DNA from 4 places in the Variovorax sp. P2_H12 genome. Region 4 is predicted to be linked to each of the others. Evidence: predicted binding sites of a transcription regulator. Region 4 holds the regulator's gene; each other region holds the start of a gene.
The links. The regulator FNR, encoded in region 4, switches genes on or off when oxygen is low (the NO sensors DNR and NnrR bind a similar motif). The targets are predictions, from matches to a motif close to TTGATNNNNATCAA.

Region 1: the regulator FNR is predicted to act here: its motif matches at 1,296-1,309, upstream of AC1DYK_RS30700 (protocatechuate 4,5-dioxygenase subunit alpha).
Region 2: the regulator FNR is predicted to act here: its motif matches at 2,242-2,255, upstream of AC1DYK_RS33865 (universal stress protein).
Region 3: the regulator FNR is predicted to act here: its motif matches at 1,549-1,562, upstream of AC1DYK_RS30850 (phenylacetic acid degradation protein PaaY).

The regions. Positions count from the first base shown of each region.
Region 1 covers NZ_JBFUFO010000051.1:66,629-69,892, reverse strand. Annotated here, with positions in the region: gene AC1DYK_RS30710 (DUF4136 domain-containing protein) at 1-247, shown strand, start outside; gene AC1DYK_RS30705 (LysR family transcriptional regulator) at 281-1,207, opposite strand; gene AC1DYK_RS30700 (protocatechuate 4,5-dioxygenase subunit alpha) at 1,341-1,694, shown strand; gene AC1DYK_RS30695 (class III extradiol dioxygenase family protein) at 1,698-2,537, shown strand; gene AC1DYK_RS30690 (feruloyl-CoA synthase) at 2,581-3,264, opposite strand, start outside.
Region 2 covers NZ_JBFUFO010000071.1:287-3,550, reverse strand. Annotated here, with positions in the region: gene gnd (phosphogluconate dehydrogenase (NAD(+)-dependent, decarboxylating)) at 1-80, opposite strand, end outside; gene AC1DYK_RS33870 (trypsin-like peptidase domain-containing protein) at 221-1,495, opposite strand; gene AC1DYK_RS33865 (universal stress protein) at 1,659-2,180, opposite strand; gene AC1DYK_RS33860 (hypothetical protein) at 2,355-3,227, opposite strand.
Region 3 covers NZ_JBFUFO010000052.1:18,931-22,194, forward strand. Annotated here, with positions in the region: gene AC1DYK_RS30845 (M14 family metallopeptidase) at 1-889, shown strand, start outside; gene AC1DYK_RS30850 (phenylacetic acid degradation protein PaaY) at 890-1,492, opposite strand; gene AC1DYK_RS30855 (enoyl-CoA hydratase-related protein) at 1,665-2,465, shown strand; gene paaI (hydroxyphenylacetyl-CoA thioesterase PaaI) at 2,477-2,926, shown strand; gene paaK (phenylacetate--CoA ligase PaaK) at 3,006-3,264, shown strand, end outside.
Region 4 covers NZ_JBFUFO010000023.1:41,680-44,943, forward strand. Annotated here, with positions in the region: gene hemN (oxygen-independent coproporphyrinogen III oxidase) at 1-830, opposite strand, end outside; gene fnr (fumarate/nitrate reduction transcriptional regulator Fnr) at 955-1,671, shown strand; gene AC1DYK_RS18120 (hypothetical protein) at 1,652-1,897, opposite strand; gene AC1DYK_RS18125 (FixH family protein) at 1,902-2,177, opposite strand; gene ccoG (cytochrome c oxidase accessory protein CcoG) at 2,197-3,264, opposite strand, start outside.

The DNA of each region.
Region 1 (3,264 bases), on a different contig from region 4:
CATCGGCCACGATCTCACCTGGCTCGGATTCGGTCCCGTGCCCGACAGCGTGACGATGTCCACCGACCCGTACCGGGCGGGCACGCTGGTGGTCGACATGTTCGACGCCAAGAGCCGGCGGGCGATCTGGCGCGGCAACGCGGCCGGCATCCTGCCCGACGATCCGTCGCGCCTGAACGCCTCGGTGCAAGGCGCGCTCGACCGGATGTTCGCCGACTTCCCGCCGGGCCCGCCGTCCGGCCGCTAAGGAAGCCCTCGCGCGAATTTCGGCGCCATCGTCCTAAGCAGGGGTGGCGATGGTTGCAGCGGCCAGTGCCGGCTCCACCACCCGCTCGAGCTGCTCGCGCAGCCAGCGGTGGATCGGATCGGCCTGGTGGCGCAGGTGCCAGACCATGTACATCGGCATCGACGGACAAGCCAGGGGCACCGGCGCCATGTCGAGGTCGCGCAGCAGATGGGCGCGCAGCAGGCTGGGCAGCGTGGCGATCGAGTCGCCGCCCAGCAGGAATGGACCGATGCCCGCGAAGCTCGGCAGCTGGGCAACGAAGCGCCGCTGCACGCCGCGTTCGGCCAGCACGTCATCGATGTCGAGCCGGCGCCGAGGCTCGTACAGCACCGTCACATGTTCGGCGGCCAGATACTCGTCCCGGGTGTGCGGCGGCTCTCGCTGGCTGGCATCGTAGAAGACCCGGTACTGGTCCTCGAACAGGCGCTTCTGCAGCACGTCGCTGGCGCACGGCGGGCGCGGCGTGATCACGAGCTGGCAATGTTCGTCGCGCAGCATCTCGGCCGACGGTGCGCCGGATGAAATCACGCGCAGCGCGAAGCCCGGCGCCTGTCGTCGAACATGCCGCAGCAGCGCGGGCAGCAGTAGGTCGCGCTGCAGGTCGTTGGCGGCGATCGTCACCGTGGCGACGAGCGTGGCCGGATCGAAGCCGGCGGCGTTGCTGAAGCTGCGCAGCTCGTCGAGCATGACGCGTGCGCGCGATGCCAGCGCATGCGCATGCGCGGTGGCCACGATGCCGCGCCCGGACTTCACGAACAGGGGATCGCCTACGATGGCGCGCAGCTTGTCGAGGAGATGGCTGACGGCCGACTGGGTGACGCCAAGGCGCTGCGCCGCACGTGTGACCGAGCCTTCTTCGAGCACCGCCAGCAGCAGTTGCAGCAAGTGGCCGTCGAGGTCCAAATGATCGAATCGGCTCATGGCTGGAATGAGTGTCTGTGCGTTGATCGGCGTAGGCCCCGAGTGGATACTGAACCCATGGCGCCGGCAACTGCATGTCGCTCGAAACTTGATTCGGATCAAGGCGCCAGGAACAACGACGAAGGAGACTCTCTTGCCAACACCCAATCCGAGGCAGCCGGTACCTGGAACCACCATCTTCGACGGCGAACAGGCCCGCAAGGGCTATGCGCTCAACAAGATGTGCTACTCGTTCAACCAGGCCGCGAGCCGGGCGGCCTTCGTGGCGGACGAAGATGCCTACTGCGCGGCTTTCGGGCTGAATCCCCAGCAGCGTGAAGCAATCCGAAATCGCAACGTGCTGCAGCTGATCGAGGCCGGCGGCAACGCGTACTACCTCGCCAAGTTCGCCGGCATCTTCGGTCTCGACATGCAGGACATCGGGGCCCAGCAGACCGGCATGACCAAGGACGAATTCAAGGCCAGGCTGCTGGCCGCAAGGGGTTGAGCCATGGCAAGAATCGTTGGTGGCATCGCCACCTCCCACGTGCCGGCGATCGGCCGGGCGATCGAGAAGGGCCTGCAGAACGATCCGTACTGGAAGCCGTTCTTCGACGGCTTCCCGCCGGTGCGCGACTGGCTCGCGAAAGTCCGGCCCGACGTCGTCGTGCTGGTCTCGAACGACCACGGGCTGAACTTCTTCCTCGACAAGATGCCGACCTTCGCGATCGGCGCTGCGCCGGAATACCACAACGGCGACGAAGGCTGGGGCATTCCAAGCCTGCCGCCGCTGCAGGGCGATCCGGTGCTGTCCTGGCGCTTGATCGAGTCGCTGGTCGCCGAGGACTTCGACCTCACCACCTGCCAGGAGATGATGCTCGACCACGCCGCCATGCTGCCGATGGCGCTGTGCTGGCCGGACATGAAATGGCCGGTGCGCGTGCTGCCGGTGTGCGTCAACACGGTGCAGGCGCCGTTGCCGTCGGCAGCCCGCTGCTATCGGCTGGGCCAGGCGATCGCGCGCGCGGTGGCGGCATGGCCGGGCGACGAGCGCGTGGTCGTGATGGGCACGGGCGGGTTGTCGCACCAGCTCGATGGCGAGCGTGCCGGCTTCATCAACAAGGACTTCGACCTGCAGTTCATGGAGAGCATGCGCTCCGACCCGGCTTGGGCCACCCGGTTCTCGACCGTCGAGCTGGTGCGACTCGCGGGCACCCAGGGCGTGGAGATCCTCAACTGGCTGGTCGCGCGCGGCGCCCTGCCCGAGAAGGTGCGCGCGGTGCACGCCAACTACCACATCCCGATCTCGAACACGGCGGCAGGACTCATGGTGCTCGAGCCGCTGGGGTAGCTTGCCGCGCGCGGTCGTGCCCGCCGCGCCCCCGGCGACGCCGTCAAGCCAGCCGGACGACCTCCGGGTCGTGCGCGTCCGCGTGCAGGCGCTCGACCGCCGCGGCGCGCCGCGCGAGCACCGCACGCTGGTTGATATAGCCCTTGTCGGTGATCTCGCCGGCGTCGATGTCCGGCGGTGCGCCGAGCACCAGCGCACGCACCGGGCATTGGGACGAGCCGGCGCCGGCGTCGCGCAGCTCGCGCATCACGCGCAGCAGCGCGGCCTTCCACTCGGCCGGCGGCAAGGCCGCGGCCTGCGGGCTCGCAAAGACCAGCATGCCGATCTCGTTGCGGTCGTGCCCGGTGACGACGATGTCCTGCGCCAGCGGCGCGAGCCGCGAGACCAGGTCCACGCGCAGCGTGCCGACCGAGACCCAGGTGCCGCTCGCGAGCTTGAAGTCCTCGGCCACGCGGCCGTGGAACATCACGCCGCGCTCCGGCCGCTGGGCATCGACGAGAAAGCCGGCATCGCCGATGCGGTAGTAGCCCTCGTCGTCGAAGGCCTCGGAGGTTTCGCGCGGCGCATGGCGGTAGCCCGGGAACACCGTGACGCCCTTGACGCGCATCTCGAGCTTGTCGCCGTTGGGCACGAACTTCAGCTCCAGCCCCGGCAGCGGCGCGCCGATGCAGCCCGCGCCGTCGAGCCGCCAGTGCGCCGAGGTGATCGCGGGGGAGGTCTCGGTCGC
Region 2 (3,264 bases), on a different contig from region 4:
GTGCACCGATGGCCATTCTCGAGCAGACGGCGAACCATGTTCGAGCCCATGCGGCCGAGGCCGATCATTCCGAGTTGCATGCTGATGTCCTTGTGGTTCGACGACGTGTGGGTGTCCAAAGAGATCGACGTGGCGGGCAGCCCCGTGCAGCTGCATGCGGCGGCCGCCTGCACGATCATGCGCTTTTCGACCGGCGGTCGTGAAGGGCAGGCCGCGCGCCTCAATCCGGAAGCCCGACCGGGACATAGGCCCAGCGGCGATCGCGTACCACCAGCAGCGCGACGGTCCGACCCGGGGGCAGATGCTCGAGCGCCCGCCTGAAGTCCTCGACACGTTCGAGCCGCGTGTTGTTGATGGCGACGATGAGATCGCCCGGGCGAATGCCCTCGCTGCGTGCCAGCCCGGCGGACTCGCGGACCATCAGGCCGCCGTCGCTGTCCAGTTGCAGTTGCACCCGCTGTAGCGGCGACAGCTCGCCCAGGCGCAGGCCGAGGCCGTCGCCCCAGGCCGCTGCAAGCGGGATGCCCAGGGTCCGCCGCGGCGCAGGCTGCTCGGAGAGCATCACCCTGAGCGACTGCCGGGTTCCTGCTCGCCATACGTCCAGCTGCCGGCGGGTTCCGGGCGGGAGATCGGCAACGCGTTGCACCAATTCGGTGAAGCGCGAGACCGCGACGCCGTCGAACGCCGTGACGATGTCTCCGCGCACCAGACCCGCGGCCTGGGCCGGACCGTCGGCATCGACCCGGACCACAAGGGCACCCTTTGCCTCCGGCAAACCGAAGGAACGGGCCAGTGCGGGCGTCACCTCCTGGAGTTCGGCGCCGAGCCGAGCCCGGCGGACGCGGCCGGTGGCCCTCAGCTGCCCGGCAATCTTCATCGCCAGGTTGATCGGCACGGAAAAGGACAGCCCCATGTAGCCGCCGCTGCCGCTGTAGATCAACGAATTGATCGCGACCACTTCGCCGCGGCTGTTGAACAGCGGGCTGCCGGAACTGCCGGGATTGATCGCAACGTCGCTCTGGATGAAGGGAATCTCACCGGCGCCGCCGATGAGGCGGTCCACCGCGCTGACGACACCGGTCGTGACGCTGCCATGAAAACCGAACGGTGCGCCGATCGCGGCCACCCAATCGCCCGGTGCCAGCTGCGACGAATCGCCGATGACGGCGACGGGCAGGCCGGTGGCCTCGATCTTCACCAGCGCGACGTCCGTGCGCCGATCGGCTCCGACCACCCGGGCCTGGAAGCGGCGCCCATCGTGCAGCCGGATGGTCGCCTCGTCGATGTCCGCGACCACGTGTGCGCTGGTGAGGATCAAGCCGTCGCTGGTGAGGATGACGCCCGAGGCGACGTCCCTGATCTGGCTGACCCGCACGCTCGCGGGCAGCGACCAGGGCAGGCGGTCCGCGAAGTCGAGCTCCGACGCGATCTCGAGTTCGAGTCCTTCGCGGCTCTCGTCGCGGCCGACACGCAGCGTGTTGATGTCGACCACCATCGCGGTGCGACTCGCCACCAGCGAGGAAAACGCAGGCACGGGCGAGCCCGAAGCATCGAAGGCGGGCAGCCGCGCGGCTCCGCCGGCGCAGGCATTCAGCAGGCAGGCGAATGCGAGGGCCAGGACGAGGCGAGGGCGCCGAGTCATGGCTCTCACTCCCCGCTCATTCGGGCGCCAGGGCGGCCGATGGCGGGCTGAGGCTCGCGGCGGCCTCTTTGGCTTCGACCCCGGTTTCGGCTGCGGGCGCACGCACCAGCAGCACGGGCACGGTCGCATGGCGCAGGATGTGCTCGGCGCTGCTTCCCAGCACCAGGCGGCCGACGCCACGCCGCCCGTGGGTGCCGAGGACGATCAGGTCGGCCGCCCACTTGACGGCTTCGGCAATGACGGTCTCGTGCACCGGCGCGGAGAACCTGTCGCACAGCACGGTGTCGGCCTCGATGCCGGCCGCCTGCGCGGTGGCCCTGGCCTGTTCGAGAATGCGGTGGCCGTTGTCTCGCAGTACGCCGAGCCAGTCGCCGGCATGGCCGGCATAGGCGTCCATCGAGAGGGCGAACGAGAGCTCGTCGATGACATGGCACAGCCGCAACCGCGCGTGTGTGAGCCTGGCGAGCTGGATGGCCTCGTCCAGCCCGCGACCCGAGGTCGGACTGCCGTCGACGGGAACAAGAATTCGCTCATACATGACAGGCTCCTTCGGCGTACGGGTAGGGAAGACCAGTATCCGAGTGAGGGTGCGCCGGACCTTGATCTGGCGCAAGTCGATCGCAGAAGACCACGGCGAAGCTCCGGGCATGGCCCGCGGCTTGCGCTTCGCCGGCGTGTCCGCAGGGCAGCTCCTGCGGACACGGTCGCCCGGCTAGCGGTTCACGCGCGCGCCGGTGGCCACGTCGGTGACCGAGCCGTCGACCAGGCTGATCCGATAGATCTCCCGCGTCACGTTGCCGGCGAAGGCCAGTTCCACGATCGACACGTCGCGCAAGGTCGTGTCGATGCCGTTGGGCAGGAGCCCGTTCATCTGTTCGGCGACCTGCTTCATCGACGACTGCAGCGCCGGCGTGAACGGCGTCATGCTGTAGACGAGCGTGTTGTGGGGGTTGTGGGCCCGCAGTTCCTTGCCGTCCTTCACGACGTTGACGCCGCTCACGCCCACGGTTCTGACGAGTTCCCGACCAGGTTCCGCCATCTTTGCGAAGACCGGGCCCGTCACGCGCGGCAGCGGGCCATCGCGCAGCGGCGCCACGGCCGCGGTGACGCGGGTGTTGAACGCCATCATGTCTTCGAATCCTTGCCCGTTTTTCACGATGCCGAGATCGAGCCACCACGGACGGCCCGCATCCTTGGCCGCCTCGGTCGTGTAGAAGGTCTTGAGTGTCAGCTGGATGGGCGCTGGCGGTTTCGGCAGCGCCTTGAGCATCTTCTGCGGCGTGGTCGGGTCGGCGCTGTGGATGTGCACCACCGTGACGTGCGGGAGGTTCGGGTTCTGGGCCTCGGCCTGCAGGCCCAGCCTCAGCAGGTCCTGTTTCAGAGGCGCGTTGATCTTTGCCTCGAGCACGTCCGTCACGTCCTTGGGCAGCCGGTAGACGACGCCGTAAGTCGCCTTGTGCGCCCGGAACTCGGCCTGGCCGAGCGCGCTGTTGTCGATCGCTGGCGTCGAGGAGCCGGGTGTTCCGCAGGCGGAAAGCAAGGAAGCGGCGAGAAAGCCGAAAGCCAGGGGGCGAAGGACGCGCATTGAAACTCCATTCATGAAAATCGGGAGGGGCTGAGGC
Region 3 (3,264 bases), on a different contig from region 4:
CAACGAGACCTGCGGCACCGCCGGCATCGAGCGCATCGCGGCCGAACTGGACGCCGGTTCGCTCGCGTTGCTGCGCGGCCAACTCACCCTGGTGCCGATCGCGAATCCGCTGGCGCGGCGGCGGCTGCGCCGCGAAGGCGAGCGCAACCTCAACCGCCTGTTCCGGCCGACCGCGCCTGACACCGAGCCGGCCGACTACGAGGCCCGCATCACCGACCTGCTGTGCCCGCTGCTCGATCGCCACGAGGTGCTGCTCGACCTGCATTCCTTCCAGAGCGAGGGCGAGGCCTTCGCGATGATCGGGCCGCGCGACAACCAGGGCGCGCTCGAGCCTTTCTCGCGCGCCTTCGAGGAAGGGCAGCTTGCCTTGCACCTGGGTACGCCGCGCGTGGTCGAGGGCTGGCTCGACATCTATGCCGCCGGGCTCGCGCAGCGCGCCGGCGSACGGCCGGCCGACGAGGCGGCGCTGGCCTTCGGCTGGGGCACCAACGAATACATGCGAAGCCGCGGCGGCTACGGCGTCACGCTCGAATGCGGCCAGCACGAGGACCCGGCCGCGCCCGAGGTGGCGCATGCGGCGATCCTCGCCACGCTGCGGCTGCTGGGCATGCTGGCCCCCGATCCGCAGCGGCCGCCGCCTTCGCGGCCGTCGCTGCTGCGCCTCGTCAGCGTGACCGATCGGCTGCATGAGGACGACCGCTTCGTTCGCGAATGGGCCACCTTCGATCCCGTGGCGCGCGGCGAGCCGATCGGCGTGCGCGCGGATGGCAGCCTGCTGCGCGCCGAGCGCGACGGTGTCATCGTGTTCCCGAACGCCGAGGCGCTGCCGGACACCGAGTGGTTCTATTTCGCGGTGGAGAGCGAGCGCGACCTGACGCGCAAGCCCTGATCAGCTTCGCTTGGTCGCGATCAGCGGGCGCACGTCCGGTGCGTCGAGCCGCGGCCGGTCGGCCTCGACTTCGGCCAGCGCGGTCACTTCCTGCATGGTCGCCAGGCTGCGCAGCGTGAGCGCCTGGTAGGTGCGCGTGCCCTCGAGCTTCCAGGCCACTTCCTGGTCGCTCAGCTCGCGCAGCACCTTGGCGGGCACGCCGGCGGCGAGCGAGCGGGCCGGGATCTTCCTGCCGGCCGGCACGAAGGCGCAGGCCGCGACGATGGCCGCCTCGCCGATCTCGGCCTCGTCCATCACCACCGCGTTCATCCCCACCAGCGCATCGCGCCGCACCACGCAGCTGTGCAGCACGGCGCCGTGGCCGATGTGGCCGTTCTCGCCGACCACCGTGTCCTGGGCCGGGAAGCCGTGCAGCACGCAGGTGTCCTGCACGTTCGAGCCGCGCTCGAGCACGATGCGGCCGAAGTCGCCGCGCAGCACGGCGCAGGGCCCGACATAGCAGTCCGGTCCGACGATCACGTCGCCGATCAGCACCGCGGTCGGGTGGACGAAGGCGCTCGGGTCGACGACCGGCACCACCCCTTCGATGGAATAACAAGGCAAGGCGATCTCCGTTGGTGTTGGATGGAAACGAGGCTAAGGGTTATCCCTTGGCGATTTTGACTTGCATCAAGCCTTGGTCGATCCTATGATTAACCGACCGGTCAGTCAACGATACCTTTGACGCCGGTCAAGACCCTCGCCCCACGCCAAGACTCAAGACTGGAGACACAGCTTGTCCGATTCACTCGTGCTTGCCGCGCAGCAGGGCCCGGTCCTGACGCTGACGCTGAACCGTCCCGCCGCCCTCAACAGCTTCACCGAAGCCATGCACCAGGCACTGCGCCAGGCGCTCGATGCCGCGGCGGCCAACGCCGAAGTGCGTTGCGTGGTGCTCACGGGCGCGGGCCGCGGCTTCTGTGCCGGGCAGGATCTGGCCGATCCGATGGTCGCGCCCTCGGCGCCCGGCGAGCCGCCCAAGGACCTGGGCCGCACGATCGAGCTGCTCTACAAGCCGCTGGTTCAGCGGCTGCGCTCGCTGCCGGTGCCGGTGATCGCCGCGGTCAACGGCGTGGCGGCCGGCGCGGGCGCCAACCTGGCGCTGAATTGCGACTTCGTGCTGGCCGGGCAATCGGCCAGCTTCATCCAGGCCTTCGCCAAGATCGGCCTCGTGCCCGACACCGGCGGCACCTGGCTGCTGCCGCGCATCGTGGGCCGCGCGCGCGCGCTGGGCCTGGCGATGCTGGGCGACAAGCTGCCCGCGGCCGAGGCCGAGCGCATCGGCCTGATCTGGAAGTGCGTCGATGACACGGCGCTGGCCGACGAGACCTCCAAGCTGGCGCAGCGCCTGGCGGCGATGCCCGTGAAGGCGCTGGCCGAGACGCGCGCCGCGATCGACGGCGCGCAGCACCTCACGCTCGACCAGGCCCTCGACGCCGAAGCCCGGGTGCAGGCGCAGCTCGGGAGCGCCCACGACTACCTCGAAGGCGTCGCTGCCTTCGGCGCCAAGCGCGCCCCCCTCTTCACCGATCGCTGAACAGAACCCACATGTCGAACATTGCCACCGAACCGACGCCCCAGGAAACCGCCGAACTCGTGCGCGAGCGCATGTACGCCAACGACCGCGCGGTCCAGGGCCTGGGCATGGACGTGACCGAAGTCGCGCCGGGACAGGCCACGGTCACGATGACCGTGCGCGGCCACATGCTCAACGGCCACGCCACCTGCCATGGCGGCTTCCTCGCGGCCCTGGCCGACACCGCCTTCGCCTACGCCTGCAATTCCTACAACGAGCTCACGGTGGCCTCGGGCTTCTCGATCGACCTGGTGGCGCCGGCGCGCGAAGGCGACCTGCTCACGGCGCGCAGCATCGAGATGTCGAAGGCGGGCCGGACCGGCGTCTACGACAGCGAGATCACCAACCAGCGCGGCGAGCGCATCGCGATGTTCCGCGGCCGCTCCTACACCATCAAGGGCAAGCCGGCCGTCGCTGACTGAGACCTTGCGGGACAGATCAAGAAACTGCGCAGCGGTTTTTGCTCTGTCCTCAACTGACTGAATGCCAGAGGAGACACGAATGCCCGTCAAGCAACCCGCACCCGGCGACCTGGACGCCATCGAGACCGCCAGCCGCGACCAGATCGAGGCCCTGCAGCTGCAGCGCCTGCGCTGGACCCTGCAGCACGCCTACGACCACGTGCCGCATTACCGCCAGGCCTTCGACGCCAAGGGCGTGCACCCGGCCGACCTCAAGCAGCTGAGCGACCTGGCGAAGTTCCCGTTCACGGCCAAGAAGGACTTGCGCGACAACTACCCCTTCGGCATGTTCGCGGTGC
Region 4 (3,264 bases):
CCGGCATCGGGCAGGGCTTCGGTCGCGATGCGGCGCTGGGCCTTGAAGCGCTCGGGCAGGTGGGCGTAGGCATAGAGCGCGATCCGGTCCGGCCGGAGCGCGCAGACCTGCTCCAGCGTGCGGTCGAAGGACGCGGGGCTCTGGCGCGGCAGTCCGTAGATCAGGTCGACGTTGACCGAATCGAAGCCCAGCCCGCGGGCCACCGCCATCAGGTCGAACACCTGCCGGGCGGGCTGGATCCGGTGCACCGCCTTCTGCACTTCCGGGTCGAAGTCCTGGACGCCGAAGCTCAGCCGGTTGAAGCCCAGCTCGGCCAGCGTCACGAGGCGCTCGCGGTCGACGGTGCGAGGGTCGATCTCGATCGAATGCTCCCCGTCCGGCGACAGCGTGAAGGCGCCGCGAAGCATGGCCATGAGTTCCCGCAGGCCGGCATCGTCGAGGAAGGTCGGCGTGCCGCCGCCCAGGTGCAGCTGGCGGACGACCGCGCCGCGGCCGAGCTTCTCCACCTGCAGCGAAATCTCGCGAGACAGGTAGTCCAGGTACTCGCGCCCCTTGCTCTTGTGCCGGGTCACGATCTTGTTGCAGGCGCAGTAGTAGCAGAGCGATTCGCAGAACGGAATGTGCACGTACAGCGACAGCGCCCGCGCGCTCGCGCCGGCCCCGCCGCGCTGCTCGAGGGCCTGCGCGTAGTCGTCCGCCGTGAAGGCGTCGACGAAGCGATCGGCCGTGGGATAGGACGTGTAGCGCGGGCCGGCGCAGTCGAAGCGGCGCAGCACGGTGGACGGCGGCGCCAGGGCCGGCGTGAGGGCGGGAGCGGAGGGGGGGAGCATCGCGGGCGGCGGCAAGGGCTGTGGTGTGTCACTATGCCGCCGTCACGATCTGCAATCATTGACCTGCATCAAGCATCCACCCCGCTCCCCGTCGGACAATCCCTCCATGACCTCGACTGCATCAATGAAACCCGAAAATATCAAGGTCGCCTGTTCCAACTGCAATCTGCGCGAGCTCTGCATGCCGGTGGGCCTGAATCCGGGCGAGCTGCAGCGCATCGACGACATCGTCGCGACGCGGCGCAAGATCAAGCGGCGCGAGACGCTGTTTCGCAACGGCGAGGCCTTCACCTCGCTCTATGCGATCCGCACCGGGGTGTTCAAGACCCGCGTCACCAGCGAGGACGGCCGCGACCAGGTCACGGGCTTCCAGATGGCGGGAGAGATCATCGGGCTCGACGGCATCGTCAACGACCAGCACACCTGCGACGCCGTGGCGCTGGAGGACTCCGAGGTCTGCGTGATGCCCTTCGAACGCATCGAGGAGCTGTCGCGCGAGATCACCGCGCTGCAGCGCCACGTGCACCAGATCATGAGCCGCGAGATCGTGCGCGAACACGGCGTGATGCTGCTGCTGGGCAGCATGCGGGCCGAAGAGCGGCTCGCCGCCTTCCTGCTGAACCTGGTCCAGCGCCTGCACGCGCGCGGCTTCTCGCGTTCCGAGCTGGTGCTTCGCATGACCCGCGAGGAAATCGGCAGCTACCTCGGGCTCAAGCTCGAGACCGTGAGCCGGACCCTGTCGAAGTTCGCGGCCGAGGGCATGGTCGAGGTCGAGCAGCGCAACGTGCGCATCGTCGATCCCGAGGCGCTGCGCCGCATCGTCAATCCGCCGGGCTGTTGATCTCGCGCGCCGACAGGGTCAGCAGCAGGGTCAGCGCGCCCGCCCCCATGGCCAGCAGCCAGAAGACGAAAAAGCCGACCGTGTAGACGGCCTGGCGCGAAGCACCGAGCGCCTCGCCGCGCCAGTTCAGGTCGCCCGGGTCGACCAGGGCGAACACCAGCACCTCGAGCGCGCAGGCCAGCAGGAAGGCCGGCCAGAGAATCCACATCCAGCGGCGCGTCTGCATGCACTCACTCCTTCGGCAGCGGCACGGCGCTGCCCGGTGTCGCCGCGTGGTTGCGCCCGGCCACGGCCGGCATCAGCTTCTTGTCGGCCAGGGTGCGGTTGATCTCCACGCCCTTGCGGTAGTAGTCCTGGTCCACCACCGGGTCGGGCGTGGCGATCGCCAGCCACAGGGTGACGAAGCTCGCGACCACCACCACGCCCGGCCCGCCGATCACCATCCACACCAGTGGGAAGCGGTACCACGGAGGGCAGGGTTTCATCGCGTCGTTGTCGTGCGTCATCTCTTGGTCCTTGGGTTGATCAGCGCGGTACCAGGAACACCGCGGGCTCCGAGACACTGGCATTGCCGCTTTCGGCGCGGACGTCGAAATGCACCTTGTGCGAACCCGCCGCTGCCGCCCCATAGGGTAGCTGCAACCGGACCGCGACCCAGCGCGACTCCGCCGGCGCGACCTCGACCACGGGCTCCGAGGACACCTTCAGCCCCTCGAGGCCGCCCGCAGCGATCCGGTAGCGCTGCACCTGTTCGGTGGCATTCATGATCTGCAGGCGGTAGACGTTCTCGAGCTGGCCGCCTTCGACGATGCGGGCCAGCGACGCGCGGTCGCGCACCACGTCGACCTTCAGCGGCGTGCGCGTCACCAGGCTGGCGAGCAGGCCGATGCACAGCGCCGCCAGCACCCCGGTGTAGATCAGCACCCGCGGCCGCAGCACGCGCCGCAGCACCTGCCGCGGCGTCCAGCGGCCGGCCATGCCGTTCTGCGTGGCGTAGCGGATCAGGCCGCGCGGCGTGTCCATCTTGTCCATCACGATGTTGCAGGCATCCACGCAGAGGCCGCAACCGATGCACTCGTACTGGAGGCCTTCGCGGATGTCGATGCCGGTCGGACAGACCTGCACGCACAGATGGCAGTCGATGCAGTGGCCCAGCGGCGCCGCGGTCGATGCGCGCCCTTTCGCCGGCACGCCGCGAGGCTCGCCGCGCGCGGCGTCATAGCTCACGATCAGCGTGTCGCGATCGAACATCGCGCTCTGGAAGCGCGCATAGGGGCACATGTACTTGCACACCTGCTCGCGCATGAAGCCGGCGTTGCCGTAGGTCGCGAAGCCGTAGAACAGCACCCAGAAGATTTCCCAGGAACCCATCGTCGTGTGCAGGAACGACATCCCCAGCTCGCGGATCGGCGTGAAGTAGCCCACGAAGGTAAAGCCGGTCCACAGGCCGATGGAGATCCAGACCACGTGCTTGAACCACTTCTTGACCAGCTTCTCGGCCGACATGCCGCCGCGATCCAGGCGCATGCGCGCGATGCGGCTGCCTTCGATCTTCTCTTCGACCCACATGAAGATCTCGGTGTAGACCGTCTG